One region of the Bacillus altaicus genome, then DNA from elsewhere that is predicted to be linked to it. Evidence: a T-box and tRNA genes for the amino acid it is inferred to sense, from the RefSeq annotation. Region 1 holds a T-box; the other regions hold tRNA genes.
What was found. A T-box is a leader RNA that pairs with one kind of tRNA and senses whether it is charged. The one in region 1 lies ahead of thrS (threonine--tRNA ligase), so its partner is inferred to be a tRNA-Thr.

Region 1 (4,057 bases):
GACTTAAACGAACTTCTTTCATGCTAATTACTTTTTGATTTTTGCGCTGTTCTTTTTCTTTCTTCTGTTGCTCAAAGCGGAATTTACCGTAGTCCATAATGCGGCATACTGGCGGTTTCGCATTTGGAGCAACCAATACTAAATCAAGATTAAGACCTGCAGCTAAGTCTAAAGCGTCATTACGAGACTTGATTCCAAGTTGATCGCCGTTTGCGCCAACTAAGCGTACTTCACGTGCACGAATTTGCTCGTTAATCATCATATCCTTGCTAATAGTAAGCCACCTCCAAGGTTTTCTTAGAATACGTTTTGCAATTGTAGAACCCGAACAAAAAAAGTGCGGGCACACGGCACCCACACTTGTAATATCTCTAGTAAGAAATACATTTACCTGCTAACTGCGAATGCGTCCATCAGGTGAGAAGCGGGTGCTTCTACTTGTCAAAACCATATTCTATTATCCTTGATGAGTTTATCATAGGACATGACGTCTGTCAAGAAGACGCGATGTGTTTTACTAACAACAAGAAACATTGTAACAAACAACCAGCATACTTGCAATACTTTTTTATGATAAGTATTGTTTGGTTATTTTTTCTAGATTTTCTTTTTTATAATATATAAAAGAGCCGCGGTATACCGCGGCTCTTTCTTATCGTTTTCCTTCTACTTTAATCATGTCAACAAACGCATCTAATGCGATTGTTTCTGATTTTTGTTCCCCATATTTACGTACGTTAACGCCATTTTCAGTAACTTCATTGTCACCTACTACAAGCATGTACGGAATCTTTTGCATTTGTGCTTCACGGATTTTGTAACCAATTTTCTCTTCACGAGTGTCTACTTCAACACGGATACCAGCACGTCGTAATTCATCTTGTACTTTCTTCGCATAGTCTAAATGTACTTGCGGAGAAACTGGAATTACTTGCGCCTGAACTGGAGCTAACCAAGTTGGGAATGCGCCTTTGTATTCTTCAATTAAGAAGGCTACGAAACGTTCCATAGTTGATACAACACCACGGTGAATTACAACTGGACGATGTTGTTTACCGTCTTCACCAACGTAAGTTAATTCAAAGCGTTCTGGAAGTAAGAAGTCTAATTGTACAGTTGAAAGTGTTTCGTCTTTTCCAAGTGCAGTACGAACTTGAACATCAAGTTTTGGACCATAGAATGCCGCTTCACCTTCAGCTTCATAGTAATCAAGACCCATTTCATCCATAGCTTCTTTTAACATACCTTGTGCTTTTTCCCACATCTCATCATCAGCATAATACTTTTTAGTATCTGCTGGGTCACGATAAGATAGACGGAATGAATAGTTTTCTAAACCGAAATCTTTGTACACTTCTAACGTTAAGTTTACAACACGTTTTAATTCTTCTTTAATTTGATCTGGACGAACGAAAATGTGCGCATCATTTAAAGTCATTCCGCGTACACGTTGTAATCCAGATAATGCTCCAGACATTTCATAGCGGTGCATTGTTCCAAGTTCCGCAATACGGATTGGTAATTCACGGTAGCTGTGAATATCATTTTTATAAACCATCATATGGTGAGGGCAGTTCATTGGACGAAGAACTAACTCTTCATTATCCATTTCCATTGATGGGAACATGCCATCACGGTAATGGTTCCAGTGACCAGAAGTTTCATAAAGCTCTCTACTTCCTAATACTGGAGTGTATACGTGATCATAGCCTAAGCTTGCTTCTTTATCAACGATATAACGCTCGATAATACGGCGAATTGTTGCACCTTTTGGTAACCAAAGTGGTAAACCTTGTCCTACTTTTTGGCTATTAGTAAATAGTTTTAACTCTTTACCTAATTTACGGTGATCGCGCTCTTTCGCTTCTTCAAGCATAAGTAAGTGCTCATCTAATTCTGCTTTCTTAACGAATCCAGTACCGTAAATACGTTGTAACATTTTATTATTGCTATCGCCGCGCCAGTAAGCACCAGCAACACTTAATAATTTAAACACTTTAATTTTCCCTGTAGATGGAAGGTGAACACCACGACAAAGGTCGAAGAATTCGCCTTGCTCATAGATTGAAATAACTGCATCTTCTGGAAGATCGTTAATTAAATCTAATTTTAACTCATCGCCGATTTCTTCAAAGCGACGAAGTGCTTCTGCACGTGGTACTTCATGACGAACGATTTCTAAGTTTTCGTTCACGATTTTTTGCATTTCTTTTTCGATTTTTTTGAAGTCTTCAACTGTAATTGCTTCTTCCATATCAATATCGTAGTAGAAGCCATTTTCGATTACTGGACCAATGCCAAGCTCAAGCTTAACATCTTTATATATACGTTTTAACGCTTGTGCTAAAAGGTGAGCTGTTGAATGGCGTAAAATATATAAGCCATCTTCAGAGTCTAATGTAATAATAGAAACTGCACCATCTTCTTCGATTGGTGTAACAAGGTCGATCATCTCATCGTTTAATTTTCCAGCCACAGCTTTTTTCTTTAAGCCTGGGCTAATAGAAGCTGCGATTTCTTCAGTTGTTACTCCTTTTGGAAACTCCTTCACAGCTCCATCAGGGAAAGTAATTTTAACTACATCTGCCATCACTGGTCACTCCTCTTTTTTTTCAAAATAAAAAACACTCATCCCATAAAAAGGGACGAGTGTTGAATTCGTGGTTCCACCCTTGTTCCAATTAACCTTATTGTTAATTGCTCAAGTTCAACATAACGGTGTTGTCCGTTAGCAATTACTAGAAAAACGTTCACTGCTAAAGTTTAGAGGTGGTAAGTAATAATCCCGTAATAGGAAGCTCGCACCCTAAGGCTTCCCTCTCTGAAAATCGTAGAAAACTACCCATGTCCTCATCATAACATTTCGATATATTTCATTTATGTAGGTAATTATATGCTCAAAAACTTAGAAAATCAAGGGCGTTACCTTTATTTTTTAAATTTTTCACGTTGCGCTCAAATTCATGTAATCCATGTAGTTGCACTCGTTCCTGAAATACATTTCGCAAAGTAATAATCATATTATGATCTTGTTCTTTCGTATATAAATAAATCTTTTTCGGCGAAATAGAAAGAAGTGGTGCAATTACTTTCGTATCAATATATACATCCTGTTTCTTTAATAATTCTTCATCTATATATTGAACCAATTTATCCTGTTTTAAACGTCTACCTTTATCATCATAGAAAATAAAACTTTCATCAAAAATAAGATGCACACAGGACAAACGTGATTTCCGGCTACTTACTTGTTGGCGAAGTGTCTCAATGAACATTTGATATTCCTGCTCCATCTTATACTCATCAATTGCAACTTCAGCAAGCCTAGCTATCATTTCCCTATATGTACGAAGACGAAAACGAACGTATGATGAAAACGAGAATGAGAGCGGATCACAAAGCCAATCATTCAAAGACGACGCAATATAAGATTCAAATTTTTGACGTGTTAAATCACGAGCTACTCCTTTTCTTCTTTCCTTTAAAATCTCATGTGCCATATGCAATATTTGATAGCACTCTTCTTGTTCTTCATAAAAAAACTTTTCCTTTAAAATGGTGTGAATCCATTCATTTTGTTTCACATTCATAATGAAATATAGTAATACTGGCAATAAAATCTTTTCAATATAATTCGATTCACATAATGGTATATGGATAACAACCTTTTGTTCGTTTAAATATACACTTGTTTCCTTATATAAGGATTCCGTTCTTTTCGTTAGTTGTCTGTATACGTGCACAGCATCATTTTTTTCTTCGAAGCAAATTTCAATCACTTTTGTCCCCCCCTTTATCCCCGCTCTAAAGGATTGCATCTATACGTTACAAATCCTATAAGAGTCCGATCTATGGAAGTTCACTCTTAGTAGAAACCTATCTCCCATTGTTAGAACATCCACTCGATATGGCTTGCTAATTTTATATATATTAAGGGAGGGAGAAAAAAATGATACAAGCTACTCTGAAAAAATGATTAAAATAAAAAAGAGCAAGCTTCTCAGCTCGCTCTTTACTTATTACGACGGTTCTTCCCGCCAATTGGGATTGGCTTCGC
Region 2 (4,057 bases), 1.4 Mb from region 1:
GTGAATAGGCCCAAGCGACTGTTTAGCAAAAACACAGGTCTCTGCGAAGCCGTAAGGCGAAGTATAGGGGCTGACACCTGCCCGGTGCTGGAAGGTTAAGGAGAGGGGTTAGCGTAAGCGAAGCTCTGAACTGAAGCCCCAGTAAACGGCGGCCGTAACTATAACGGTCCTAAGGTAGCGAAATTCCTTGTCGGGTAAGTTCCGACCCGCACGAAAGGTGTAACGATTTGGGCACTGTCTCAACCAGAGACTCGGTGAAATTATAGTACCTGTGAAGATGCAGGTTACCCGCGACAGGACGGAAAGACCCCGTGGAGCTTTACTGTAGCCTGATATTGAATTTTGGTACAGTTTGTACAGGATAGGCGGGAGCCATTGAAACCGGAGCGCTAGCTTCGGTGGAGGCGCTGGTGGGATACCGCCCTGACTGTATTGAAATTCTAACCTACGGGTCTTATCGACCCGGGAGACAGTGTCAGGTGGGCAGTTTGACTGGGGCGGTCGCCTCCTAAAGTGTAACGGAGGCGCCCAAAGGTTCCCTCAGAATGGTTGGAAATCATTCGTAGAGTGCAAAGGCATAAGGGAGCTTGACTGCGAGACCTACAAGTCGAGCAGGGACGAAAGTCGGGCTTAGTCGATCCGGTGGTTCCGCATGGAAGGGCCATCGCTCAACGGATAAAAGCTACCCCGGGGATAACAGGCTTATCTCCCCCAAGAGTCCACATCGACGGGGAGGTTTGGCACCTCGATGTCGGCTCATCGCATCCTGGGGCTGTAGTCGGTCCCAAGGGTTGGGCTGTTCGCCCATTAAAGCGGTACGCGAGCTGGGTTCAGAACGTCGTGAGACAGTTCGGTCCCTATCCGTCGTGGGCGCAGGAAATTTGAGAGGAGCTGTCCTTAGTACGAGAGGACCGGGATGGACGCACCGCTGGTGTACCAGTTGTTCTGCCAAGGGCATAGCTGGGTAGCTATGTGCGGAAGGGATAAGTGCTGAAAGCATCTAAGCATGAAGCCCCCCTCAAGATGAGATTTCCCATAGCGTAAGCTAGTAAGATCCCTGAAAGATGATCAGGTTGATAGGTTCGAGGTGGAAGCATGGTGACATGTGGAGCTGACGAATACTAATAGATCGAGGACTTAACCATATAATATGAAGCTAATGTTATCTAGTTTTGAGAGAATATAAAAAACTTATTGACTTTCTAAGTGAATCAAGTATAATAATGTTTGTCTCAAGCGAATATAGTCTGGTAATGATGGCAGAGAGGTCACACCCGTTCCCATACCGAACACGGAAGTTAAGCTCTCTAGCGCCGATGGTAGTTGGGACCTTGTCCCTGTGAGAGTAGGACGTTGCCAGGCAATATTATTCCGCAGTAGCTCAGCGGTAGAGCTATCGGCTGTTAACCGATCGGTCGTAGGTTCGATTCCTACCTGCGGAGCCATTGGAGAGCTGTCCGAGTTGGCCGAAGGAGCACGATTGGAAATCGTGTATACGTCACAAGCGTATCAAGGGTTCGAATCCCTTGCTCTCCGCCATAAGCATTTTATAATATTTGGCCCGTTGGTCAAGTGGTTAAGACACCGCCCTTTCACGGCGGTAACACGGGTTCGAATCCCGTACGGGTCACCACTTTTGGAGGATTAGCTCAGCTGGGAGAGCACCTGCCTTACAAGCAGGGGGTCGGCGGTTCGATCCCGTCATCCTCCACCATATAAATTATATGAATAATATTGTCGCGGGGTGGAGCAGTACGGTAGCTCGTCGGGCTCATAACCCGAAGGTCGCAGGTTCAAATCCTGTCCCCGCAACCAAACATTTTCGTAATGTGGTTGCTAACACTTATCATATAATTATATAAATAATATTATCGCGGGGTGGAGCAGTACGGTAGCTCGTCGGGCTCATAATCCGAAGGTCGCAGGTTCAAATCCTGTCCCCGCAACCAAATGGTCCCGTGGTGTAGTGGTTAACATGCCTGCCTGTCACGCAGGAGATCGCCGGTTCGACCCCGGTCGGGACCGCCATTTTAATAAGGCTCGGTAGCTCAGTCGGTAGAGCAGAGGACTGAAAATCCTCGTGTCGGCGGTTCGATTCCGTCCCGAGCCACCATTTTAATAAAATATGCCGGCTTAGCTCAATTGGTAGAGCAACTGACTTGTAATCAGTAGGTTGGGGGTTCAAGTCCTCTAGCCGGCACCATGTAAGTTTCGGAGGGGTAGCGAAGTGGCTAAACGCGGCGGACTGTAAATCCGCTCCTTTGGGTTCGGCAGTTCGAATCTGCCCCCCTCCACCAGTTATATAGGGGCATAGTTTAAAGGTAGAACTGAGGTCTCCAAAACCTCCAGTGTGGGTTCAATTCCTACTGCCCCTGCCAAATATATAAACACAACATGGCGGTTGTGGCGAAGTGGTTAACGCACCGGATTGTGGCTCCGGCATTCGTGGGTTCAATTCCCATCAGTCGCCCCATTTTTATTTTTTAAAATTACAAATAAATTAATGGATACTTACATATAATTAAGTAAAACTTCGGTGGGCTATAGCCAAGCGGTAAGGCAACGGACTTTGACTCCGTCATGCGCTGGTTCGAATCCAGCTAGCCCAGCCATTTTTGCGGAAGTAGTTCAGTGGTAGAATACAACCTTGCCAAGGTTGGGGTCGCGGGTTCGAATCCCGTCTTCCGCTCCATTTTAACTTCATATGGCGGCATAGCCAAGTGGTAAGGCAGAGGTCTGCAAAACCTTTACCACCGGTTCAAATCCGGTTGCCGCCTTTATTTTATGCCGATGTGGCGGAATTGGCAGACGCGCACGACTCAAAATCGTGTTCCTTCGGGAGTGTCGGTTCGACCCCGACCATCGGTATCGGTGAATTAAAAAAGACCCTAACAGAAATGTTAGGGTTTTTTTTGTTAAATTATGCTATGTGATTCTAAAATTCGTAATAAACTTAGGAATTCATGTATAATATAACTTGTCGAAAGAACAAAATGATAATGATTTATATTATGTCTGTAATATGAATCAAAAATGAACTTTTTATATTTCTTTTAAAAATGTGTTGAATACACATTATATTTCATATTAATATTTTTATGTAGATTTAAAATGGGAAAGAGAGTGGAAAGTATGGGCCGTAAATGGAACAATATTAAAGAAAAAAAAGCATCAAAAGATGCAAATACAAGCCGTATATATGCGAAATTTGGACGTGAAATTTATGTGGCAGCAAAACAAGGCGAGCCAGATCCAGAATCAAACCAAACGTTAAGAGTTGTATTAGAACGTGCGAAAACATACAACGTGCCAAGAACAATTATTGACCGTGCGATTGAAAAGGCAAAAGGCGGTTCAGAAGAAAACTATGACGAGCTTCGTTATGAAGGCTTTGGACCAAACGGATCTATGGTAATTGTAGATACACTGACAAATAACGTAAACCGTACTGCAGCAGATGTACGGGCTGCATTTAGCAAAAACAGTGGTAACATGGGTGTAAATGGTTCTGTGGCTTACATGTTTGATGCGACAGCTGTTATCGGTCTTGAAGGTAAAACGTCAGATGAAGTTCTTGAAATCTTAATGGAAGCAGATGTAGATGCACGTGACATTCTAGAAGAAGAAGATTCTGTTATCGTTTATGCTGAACCTGATCAGTTCCATTCAGTACAATCTGCACTTAAAGGTGCTGGTGTTGAAGAATTTACAGTTGCAGAATTAACAATGCTTGCACAAAGTGATGTAGAACTTCCTGAAGATGCTCAAGTACAATTTGAAAAAATGGTTGATGCATTAGAAGATTTAGAAGATGTACAGCAAGTTTACCACAACGTAGACTTAGGGGAATAATAAGGTGAAACTTTAATCAGTGGGGGGTGTTCATCCGCCACTGATTATTACCCCTAACCAATCGGGCGTTTACTGCCCACAAATAGCGGGATATAAGACAGAAGACCCTTTCGTTTAACGAACTGGGTCTTTTTTTATTGAAATAGTTAAGGTGATAAAGTTTTAAAGGGGTTTTGTTGTAGTTATGGAATATGGTTATAGATAG
Region 3 (4,057 bases), 1.6 Mb from region 1:
TGACTGCGAGACCTACAAGTCGAGCAGGGACGAAAGTCGGGCTTAGTGATCCGGTGGTTCCGCATGGAAGGGCCATCGCTCAACGGATAAAAGCTACCCCGGGGATAACAGGCTTATCTCCCCCAAGAGTCCACATCGACGGGGAGGTTTGGCACCTCGATGTCGGCTCATCGCATCCTGGGGCTGTAGTCGGTCCCAAGGGTTGGGCTGTTCGCCCATTAAAGCGGTACGCGAGCTGGGTTCAGAACGTCGTGAGACAGTTCGGTCCCTATCCGTCGTGGGCGCAGGAAATTTGAGAGGAGCTGTCCTTAGTACGAGAGGACCGGGATGGACGCACCGCTGGTGTACCAGTTGTTCTGCCAAGGGCATAGCTGGGTAGCTATGTGCGGAAGGGATAAGTGCTGAAAGCATCTAAGCATGAAGCCCCCCTCAAGATGAGATTTCCCATAGCGTAAGCTAGTAAGATCCCTGAAAGATGATCAGGTTGATAGGTTCGAGGTGGAAGCATGGTGACATGTGGAGCTGACGAATACTAATAGATCGAGGACTTAACCATATAATATGAAGCAATGTTATCTAGTATTGAAGGAATATGCCTTCAATAGTTTGGTGACGATGGCAGAGAGGTCACACCCGTTCCCATACCGAACACGGAAGTTAAGCTCTCTAGCGCCGATGGTAGTTGGGACCTTGTCCCTGTGAGAGTAGGACGTCGCCAAGCAAAAACGAGAGAATATAAAAAACTTATTGACTTTATAAGTGAATCAAGTATAACAATGTTTGTCTCAAATGAATATAGTCTGGTAATGATGGCAGAGAGGCCACACCCGTTCCCATACCGAACACGGAAGTTAAGCTCTCTAGCGCCGATGGTAGTTGGGACCTTGTCCCTGTGAGAGTAGGACGTTGCCAGGCAAAATGGAGGATTAGCTCAGCTGGGAGAGCACCTGCCTTACAAGCAGGGGGTCGGCGGTTCGATCCCGTCATCCTCCACCATATATGTCGGAGGGGTAGCGAAGTGGCTAAACGCGGCGGACTGTAAATCCGCTCCTTTGGGTTCGGCAGTTCGAATCTGCCCCCCTCCACCATTTCTTAATTATTGGGCTATAGCCAAGCGGTAAGGCAACGGACTTTGACTCCGTCATGCGCTGGTTCGAATCCAGCTAGCCCAGCCATTAAGAGCCATTAGCTCAGTTGGTAGAGCATCTGACTTTTAATCAGAGGGTCGAAGGTTCGAATCCTTCATGGCTCACCATTTTCTTAAAAAAATATGCGGGTGTGGCGGAATTGGCAGACGCACCAGACTTAGGATCTGGCGCCTTTGGCGTGGGGGTTCGACTCCCTTCACCCGCACTTTTAATAAAATATCTCATACATGTCTTGCGGAAGTAGTTCAGTGGTAGAATACAACCTTGCCAAGGTTGGGGTCGCGGGTTCGAATCCCGTCTTCCGCTCCAATTTTCAATATGACATGCCGGGGTGGCGGAACAGGCAGACGCACAGGACTTAAAATCCTGCGGTGGGTGACCACCGTGCGGGTTCGACCCCCGCCCTCGGCACCATATGCGCCCGTAGCTCAATTGGATAGAGCGTTTGACTACGGATCAAGAGGTTAGGGGTTCGACTCCTCTCGGGCGCGCTTTTATTAACGGGAAGTGGCTCAGCTTGGTAGAGCACCTGGTTTGGGACCAGGGGGTCGCAGGTTCAAATCCTGTCTTCCCGATTTTCCCAAAAACATGGGGCCTTAGCTCAGCTGGGAGAGCGCCTGCCTTGCACGCAGGAGGTCAGCGGTTCGATCCCGCTAGGCTCCACTTTATTTTTTATATGTCGGAGGTATACCCAAGTTCGGCTGAAGGGATCGGTCTTGAAAACCGACAGGCGGCGAGAGTCGCGCGGGGGTTCGAATCCCTCTACCTCCTCCATTTTTTTAAAAAGTGGTTTAGTTACATATAAAAATGAATAAGATATTAATTTTTTCCTTCATGGAGGTATACCCAAGTTCGGCTGAAGGGATCGGTCTTGAAAACCGACAGGCGGCGAGAGTCGCGCGGGGGTTCGAATCCCTCTACCTCCTCCATTTATTTTTAAAACATAATATCGTCGCGGGGTGGAGCAGTACGGTAGCTCGTCGGGCTCATAACCCGAAGGTCGCAGGTTCAAATCCTGTCCCCGCAACCAATGGTCCCGTGGTGTAGTGGTTAACATGCCTGCCTGTCACGCAGGAGATCGCCGGTTCGACCCCGGTCGGGACCGCCATTTTATGTTGGCTCGGTAGCTCAGTCGGTAGAGCAGAGGACTGAAAATCCTCGTGTCGGCGGTTCGATTCCGTCCCGAGCCACCATTTTTTTTATTTTTTTTTATTTATGCCGGCTTAGCTCAATTGGTAGAGCAACTGACTTGTAATCAGTAGGTTGGGGGTTCAAGTCCTCTAGCCGGCACCATTTAGGGGCATAGTTTAAAGGTAGAACTGAGGTCTCCAAAACCTCCAGTGTGGGTTCAATTCCTACTGCCCCTGTAAATTATATGGGCCTATAGCTCAGCTGGTTAGAGCGCACGCCTGATAAGCGTGAGGTCGATGGTTCGAGTCCATTTAGGCCCACCATATATTCCGCAGTAGCTCAGTGGTAGAGCTATCGGCTGTTAACCGATCGGTCGTAGGTTCGAGTCCTACCTGCGGAGCCATGGCCCGTTGGTCAAGTGGTTAAGACACCGCCCTTTCACGGCGGTAACACGGGTTCGAATCCCGTACGGGTCATAAAAAAAGAGTCAGCATATTGCTGACTCTTTTTTATTATGTATAAGCCTCTTTTTATTACCTTATTTTCCTCAAATAAATAAAGGGATTTAGGAAAAGCTATGGTATGTATTAAAAGGAGGAGAGGAAAAATGACACAAGTTAGAGAACTTATGAGTACTCATATCGTACATTGTACCCCATTAGACAATGTATATGAGGCGGCTGTAAAAATGAAGGAAGAATCGGTTGGATTGATTCCTGTTATTGAAAATCAACAAGTAGTTGGGCTTGTTACTGATCGAGACTTAGTTGTTCGTGGGATTGCTGAAAAACATCCTGGATCTAATCAAATTACAAATGTAATGACAACAAACATTGTTTCAGTTTCTCCAGATGATCCTATTGAAAAAGCTACAGAATTAATGGCACAATATCAAATTAGACGGTTACCAGTAGTTGAGAGCGGTCAATTTGTTGGGATGCTAGCACTAGGTGATTTAGCTATAAGAAAATCAGCAGATGATCAAGCAGGGTTTGCTTTAAGTGAAATCTCGGTGCATACGGAATAAATTATGTATAAAGATCAGATACATTATTCTAGCATATATGGATTAAACTAATATGTTAGCGTGATGTATCTGAGACATTATATAATAAGTATAGAGTCAATATTTTTGACAGTTTTTTTAAATTTGTCATTCCTAATTTTTAATAAGAGAAAAAATGATATACTGAGAGATATAAGTATTATGAGAGATTTTGAATATAACAATATTTATTGTTAATGATGTAATAATGAATTAATATTTCCTACATAGATACAAAGGGAAGGGGAATTATATGAGGGCTGTACAGGGCGATCCAAATTGGAATTTGGTTACAGATACATATATAGAACCAAATAATTTCGCTGAGTTATTTTCTTTGCTTGTACCTTGTCATCCAAAAGGTGAAGGGAAAGAGCGAACTATATTAGTATGGAAAGAAAAAGAATTTTATAAAGAAGAAAATTTAGCTGCGTGTATCGTATATGGCATGAATAAAGTAAAAAATTTACCGCAGTTTCATAAAGATGAAATTCCAACTCTAGTACGTATTCTTCGTTTATGTCAAGAGATTGGTTGGTATGAAGAGGCGAATGCTTTTATGATAACCCAAGGGCTAGCTGAATTTGTCCAAACTTCATTGGAGTATGAAACATGGGATCTTTTGACGAAAGCAGTTGCTTTAAACTATTTAATTATTAAATATCGTATTGGTGAATTAACAGATGAGGATGTAGAAATTTGGGATCGAGTTAAATTTAATGAGAAATGTATA
Region 4 (4,057 bases), 310 kb from region 1:
TGGCTTAAGTCCATTGCTTCCCCTTCTGCTTTTGCTTCATTAACATCTACAAGTACGAATTCTTCAGCTACACCTTGGTTGATCATTGAGTAAGCGTAACTACAGCCTACAGCTCCTGTTCCTACTAATACTACGCGATTGATACCTTTTTTCATGTTAATTTCCCCTTTCAATTGTTTACATCTATTTTTTATTATTGTTTAAGTAAGTAATTAAAATACTAATTTAATGTTGTTTAACTTCTTTACATACATATTGTAGCATGGATTATTGTGAATTACTTCACAAATTATGACCTAATTGTGAACTTTTTCACATAGAGTGTAAACTTATCAGGTTAGGTGTGGAATCCATACCAATTTAGGGATTTTGATTAGATTGTGAACGAGTTTTTCTTACACATACCCCGGTAAGTGAAATTATATCGACGATTATTTAAATATATCAACGATTTTTGGGATATATCTATCGTAACTCAAAATATATCAACGATTCGACAAGGTATATCGACTTACCGACAAAACCCGACAACATTAGCCCCATAAAAAAACTGCCTCCAATAGATCACCTATTTAGAGACAGCTTCTTCTATTTATACTATTTGTTTTCCGCAGTAGCTCCTAATATAGCCGCTTTTACGTAATTTTGACCGTTTAATTTTTGTAAATCCGCAGCCGTTCCTGTTACGACTACTCCAATGACTTTTACATCTTGCTCACTTGGTTTTGTTTTCTTTCCTTTTAGGTAGTCATATATACGCTTATATTCCTCATAATACTTTCCCTTTTGATCTAAACCATTTTGAATTGCTAAAAGGAAATCTTTTTCTGTTCCATTTCCAAATCTTTCTATTAGTTAGACGATTCAAATAGAAAAAAGTATACAAAAATCCATAAAAAAATAGACTATCCAAAGTCCACTTTTATACAACAAAAAAGAGATAGCAGATTATGCTATCTCTTTTAGTATGACCCGTACGGGATTCGAACCCGTGTTACCGCCGTGAAAGGGCGGTGTCTTAACCACTTGACCAACGGGCCAAAATATGGCAGAGAAGAAGGGATTCGAACCCTCGCACCGCGTTTGCGATCTACTCCCTTAGCAGGGGAGCCCCTTGAGCCACTTGGGTACTTCTCTATAGTATGGCTCCGCAGGTAGGACTCGAACCTACGACCGATCGGTTAACAGCCGATAGCTCTACCACTGAGCTACTGCGGAATAATTATGGTGGGCCTAAATGGACTCGAACCATCGACCTCACGCTTATCAGGCGTGCGCTCTAACCAGCTGAGCTATAGGCCCATAAAAAGCGGGTGAAGAGAATCGAACTCTCGACCAGAGCTTGGAAGGCTCTTGTTTTACCACTAAACTACACCCGCATTAAATTAAAAATGGTGAGCCATGAAGGATTCGAACCTTCGACCCTCTGATTAAAAGTCAGATGCTCTACCAACTGAGCTAATGGCTCATTTTGAAAGTGGTGCCGGCTAGAGGACTTGAACCCCCAACCTACTGATTACAAGTCAGTTGCTCTACCAATTGAGCTAAGCCGGCTTGCGATTTCAAAATGGTGGCTCGGGACGGAATCGAACCGCCGACACGAGGATTTTCAGTCCTCTGCTCTACCGACTGAGCTACCGAGCCTTTATGTAAAAAAATGGCGGTCCCGACCGGGGTCGAACCGGCGATCTCCTGCGTGACAGGCAGGCATGTTAACCACTACACCACGGGACCATTTGGTTGCGGGGACAGGATTTGAACCTGCGACCTTCGGGTTATGAGCCCGACGAGCTACCGTACTGCTCCACCCCGCGATGATATAATATTTAATTTAGAAAAAATGGAGGAGGTAGAGGGATTCGAACCCCCGCGCGACTCTCGCCGCCTGTCGGTTTTCAAGACCGATCCCTTCAGCCGAACTTGGGTATACCTCCAAGATATGAACTTTGAGTGGTGGACCTTGTAGGACTCGAACCTACGACCGGACGGTTATGAGCCGTCTGCTCTAACCAGCTGAGCTAAAGGTCCTTATGGTAGCGGCGGAGGGGATCGAACCCCCGACCTCACGGGTATGAACCGTACGCTCTAGCCAGCTGAGCTACACCGCCATAAGTGATATTCAAATAAGTGGAGCCTAGCGGGATCGAACCGCTGACCTCCTGCGTGCAAGGCAGGCGCTCTCCCAGCTGAGCTAAGGCCCCATATTTTGAAAAAATCGGGAAGACAGGATTTGAACCTGCGACCCCCTGGTCCCAAACCAGGTGCTCTACCAAGCTGAGCCACTTCCCGTTAATAAAAACGCGCCCGAGAGGAGTCGAACCCCTAACCTCTTGATCCGTAGTCAAACGCTCTATCCAATTGAGCTACGGGCGCATATGGTGCCGAGGGCGGGGGTCGAACCCGCACGGTGGTCACCCACCGCAGGATTTTAAGTCCTGTGCGTCTGCCTGTTCCGCCACCCCGGCATGTCATATTGAAAATTGGAGCGGAAGACGGGATTCGAACCCGCGACCCCAACCTTGGCAAGGTTGTATTCTACCACTGAACTACTTCCGCAAGACATGTATGAGTTATTTTATTAAAAGTGCGGGTGAAGGGAGTCGAACCCCCACGCCAAAGGCGCTAGATCCTAAGTCTAGTGCGTCTGCCAATTCCGCCACACCCGCATATTATATATTTCAAAAGAAAAAATGGGGCGACTGATGGGAATTGAACCCACGAGTGCCGGAGCCACAATCCGGTGCGTTAACCACTTCGCCACAACCGCCATGATTTTCTGGTGCCGACTAGAGGACTTGAACCCCCAACCTACTGATTACAAGTCAGTTGCTCTACCAATTGAGCTAAGTCGGCTAAATGGTGGAGGATGACGGGATCGAACCGCCGACCCCCTGCTTGTAAGGCAGGTGCTCTCCCAGCTGAGCTAATCCTCCGAATTGCCTGGCAACGTCCTACTCTCACAGGGACAAGGTCCCAACTACCATCGGCGCTAGAGAGCTTAACTTCCGTGTTCGGTATGGGAACGGGTGTGACCTCTCTGCCATCATTACCAGACTGTATTCATTTAAGACAAGAATTATCATAACTTATTCGACATTTAAAGTCAATAAGTTTTTTATATTCTCTCAAAACTAGATAACATTAGCTTCATATTATATGGTTAAGTCCTCGATCTATTAGTATTCGTCAGCTCCACATGTCACCATGCTTCCACCTCGAACCTATCAACCTGATCATCTTTCAGGGATCTTACTAGCTTACGCTATGGGAAATCTCATCTTGAGGGGGGCTTCATGCTTAGATGCTTTCAGCACTTATCCCTTCCGCACATAGCTACCCAGCTATGCCCTTGGCAGAACAACTGGTACACCAGCGGTGCGTCCATCCCGGTCCTCTCGTACTAAGGACAGCTCCTCTCAAATTTCCTGCGCCCACGACGGATAGGGACCGAACTGTCTCACGACGTTCTGAACCCAGCTCGCGTACCGCTTTAATGGGCGAACAGCCCAACCCTTGGGACCGACTACAGCCCCAGGATGCGATGAGCCGACATCGAGGTGCCAAACCTCCCCGTCGATGTGGACTCTTGGGGGAGATAAGCCTGTTATCCCCGGGGTAGCTTTTATCCGTTGAGCGATGGCCCTTCCATGCGGAACCACCGGATCACTAAGCCCGACTTTCGTCCCTGCTCGACTTGTAGGTCTCGCAGTCAAGCTCCCTTATGCCTTTGCACTCTACGAATGATTTCCAACCATTCTGAGGGAACCTTTGGGCGCCTCCGTTACACTTTAGGAGGCGACCGCCCCAGTCAAACTGCCCACCTGACACTGTCTCCCGGGTCGATAAGACCCGTAGGTTAGAATTTCAATACAGTCAGGGCGGTATCCCACCAGCGCCTCCACCGAAGCTAGCGCTCCGGTTTCAATGGCTCCCGCCTATCCTGTACAAACTGTACCAAAATTCAATATCAGGCTACAGTAAAGCTCCACGGGGTCTTTCCGTCCTGTCGCGGGTAACCTGCATCTTCACAGGTACTATAATTTCACCGAGTCTCTGG

Region 2: it encodes a tRNA-Thr, which carries the amino acid that the T-box ahead of thrS (threonine--tRNA ligase) is inferred to sense. The anticodon was not compared.
Region 3: it encodes a tRNA-Thr, which carries the amino acid that the T-box ahead of thrS (threonine--tRNA ligase) is inferred to sense. The anticodon was not compared.
Region 4: it encodes a tRNA-Thr, which carries the amino acid that the T-box ahead of thrS (threonine--tRNA ligase) is inferred to sense. The anticodon was not compared.

The regions. Positions count from the first base shown of each region.
Region 1 is NZ_CM143394.1:1,174,297-1,178,353, reverse strand. It holds gene infC (translation initiation factor IF-3) at 1-262, opposite strand, end outside; ribosomal protein L20 leader region at 326-446, opposite strand; gene thrS (threonine--tRNA ligase) at 653-2,590, opposite strand; T-box leader at 2,639-2,866, opposite strand; gene ytxC (putative sporulation protein YtxC) at 2,898-3,779, opposite strand; gene dnaI (primosomal protein DnaI) at 4,013-4,057, opposite strand, start outside.
Region 2 is NZ_CM143394.1:4,879,964-4,884,020, reverse strand. It holds rRNA gene ACE38F_RS25250 (23S ribosomal RNA) at 1-1,145, shown strand, start outside; rRNA gene rrf (5S ribosomal RNA) at 1,247-1,362, shown strand; tRNA gene ACE38F_RS25240 (tRNA-Asn) at 1,371-1,445, shown strand; tRNA gene ACE38F_RS25235 (tRNA-Ser) at 1,448-1,539, shown strand; tRNA gene ACE38F_RS25230 (tRNA-Glu) at 1,559-1,633, shown strand; tRNA gene ACE38F_RS25225 (tRNA-Val) at 1,639-1,714, shown strand; tRNA gene ACE38F_RS25220 (tRNA-Met) at 1,739-1,815, shown strand; tRNA gene ACE38F_RS25215 (tRNA-Met) at 1,873-1,949, shown strand; tRNA gene ACE38F_RS25210 (tRNA-Asp) at 1,953-2,028, shown strand; tRNA gene ACE38F_RS25205 (tRNA-Phe) at 2,038-2,113, shown strand; tRNA gene ACE38F_RS25200 (tRNA-Thr) at 2,128-2,203, shown strand; tRNA gene ACE38F_RS25195 (tRNA-Tyr) at 2,214-2,297, shown strand; tRNA gene ACE38F_RS25190 (tRNA-Trp) at 2,305-2,378, shown strand; tRNA gene ACE38F_RS25185 (tRNA-His) at 2,398-2,473, shown strand; tRNA gene ACE38F_RS25180 (tRNA-Gln) at 2,538-2,612, shown strand; tRNA gene ACE38F_RS25175 (tRNA-Gly) at 2,618-2,692, shown strand; tRNA gene ACE38F_RS25170 (tRNA-Cys) at 2,707-2,777, shown strand; tRNA gene ACE38F_RS25165 (tRNA-Leu) at 2,787-2,868, shown strand; gene ACE38F_RS25160 (YebC/PmpR family DNA-binding transcriptional regulator) at 3,133-3,852, shown strand.
Region 3 is NZ_CM143394.1:4,665,765-4,669,821, reverse strand. It holds rRNA gene ACE38F_RS24270 (23S ribosomal RNA) at 1-556, shown strand, start outside; rRNA gene rrf (5S ribosomal RNA) at 606-721, shown strand; rRNA gene rrf (5S ribosomal RNA) at 800-915, shown strand; tRNA gene ACE38F_RS24255 (tRNA-Val) at 921-996, shown strand; tRNA gene ACE38F_RS24250 (tRNA-Tyr) at 1,005-1,088, shown strand; tRNA gene ACE38F_RS24245 (tRNA-Gln) at 1,101-1,175, shown strand; tRNA gene ACE38F_RS24240 (tRNA-Lys) at 1,180-1,255, shown strand; tRNA gene ACE38F_RS24235 (tRNA-Leu) at 1,273-1,353, shown strand; tRNA gene ACE38F_RS24230 (tRNA-Gly) at 1,383-1,457, shown strand; tRNA gene ACE38F_RS24225 (tRNA-Leu) at 1,474-1,562, shown strand; tRNA gene ACE38F_RS24220 (tRNA-Arg) at 1,566-1,639, shown strand; tRNA gene ACE38F_RS24215 (tRNA-Pro) at 1,650-1,723, shown strand; tRNA gene ACE38F_RS24210 (tRNA-Ala) at 1,739-1,811, shown strand; tRNA gene ACE38F_RS24205 (tRNA-Ser) at 1,830-1,922, shown strand; tRNA gene ACE38F_RS24200 (tRNA-Ser) at 1,985-2,077, shown strand; tRNA gene ACE38F_RS24195 (tRNA-Met) at 2,102-2,178, shown strand; tRNA gene ACE38F_RS24190 (tRNA-Asp) at 2,181-2,256, shown strand; tRNA gene ACE38F_RS24185 (tRNA-Phe) at 2,266-2,341, shown strand; tRNA gene ACE38F_RS24180 (tRNA-Thr) at 2,366-2,441, shown strand; tRNA gene ACE38F_RS24175 (tRNA-Trp) at 2,445-2,515, shown strand; tRNA gene ACE38F_RS24170 (tRNA-Ile) at 2,526-2,602, shown strand; tRNA gene ACE38F_RS24165 (tRNA-Asn) at 2,608-2,682, shown strand; tRNA gene ACE38F_RS24160 (tRNA-Glu) at 2,684-2,755, shown strand; gene ACE38F_RS24155 (CBS domain-containing protein) at 2,887-3,306, shown strand; gene ACE38F_RS24150 (DUF3965 domain-containing protein) at 3,578-4,057, shown strand, end outside.
Region 4 is NZ_CM143394.1:863,021-867,077, reverse strand. It holds gene ACE38F_RS04540 (L-lactate dehydrogenase) at 1-155, opposite strand, end outside; partial or broken gene ACE38F_RS04535 (anti sigma factor C-terminal domain-containing protein) at 598-843, opposite strand; tRNA gene ACE38F_RS04530 (tRNA-Glu) at 969-1,040, opposite strand; tRNA gene ACE38F_RS04525 (tRNA-Ser) at 1,047-1,137, opposite strand; tRNA gene ACE38F_RS04520 (tRNA-Asn) at 1,144-1,218, opposite strand; tRNA gene ACE38F_RS04515 (tRNA-Ile) at 1,226-1,302, opposite strand; tRNA gene ACE38F_RS04510 (tRNA-Gly) at 1,309-1,379, opposite strand; tRNA gene ACE38F_RS04505 (tRNA-Lys) at 1,393-1,468, opposite strand; tRNA gene ACE38F_RS04500 (tRNA-Thr) at 1,479-1,554, opposite strand; tRNA gene ACE38F_RS04495 (tRNA-Phe) at 1,569-1,644, opposite strand; tRNA gene ACE38F_RS04490 (tRNA-Asp) at 1,659-1,734, opposite strand; tRNA gene ACE38F_RS04485 (tRNA-Met) at 1,738-1,814, opposite strand; tRNA gene ACE38F_RS04480 (tRNA-Ser) at 1,842-1,934, opposite strand; tRNA gene ACE38F_RS04475 (tRNA-Ile) at 1,952-2,028, opposite strand; tRNA gene ACE38F_RS04470 (tRNA-Met) at 2,032-2,108, opposite strand; tRNA gene ACE38F_RS04465 (tRNA-Ala) at 2,129-2,201, opposite strand; tRNA gene ACE38F_RS04460 (tRNA-Pro) at 2,216-2,289, opposite strand; tRNA gene ACE38F_RS04455 (tRNA-Arg) at 2,300-2,373, opposite strand; tRNA gene ACE38F_RS04450 (tRNA-Leu) at 2,377-2,465, opposite strand; tRNA gene ACE38F_RS04445 (tRNA-Gly) at 2,482-2,556, opposite strand; tRNA gene ACE38F_RS04440 (tRNA-Leu) at 2,586-2,666, opposite strand; tRNA gene ACE38F_RS04435 (tRNA-His) at 2,692-2,767, opposite strand; tRNA gene ACE38F_RS04430 (tRNA-Thr) at 2,778-2,853, opposite strand; tRNA gene ACE38F_RS04425 (tRNA-Val) at 2,858-2,933, opposite strand; rRNA gene rrf (5S ribosomal RNA) at 2,939-3,054, opposite strand; rRNA gene ACE38F_RS04415 (23S ribosomal RNA) at 3,157-4,057, opposite strand, start outside.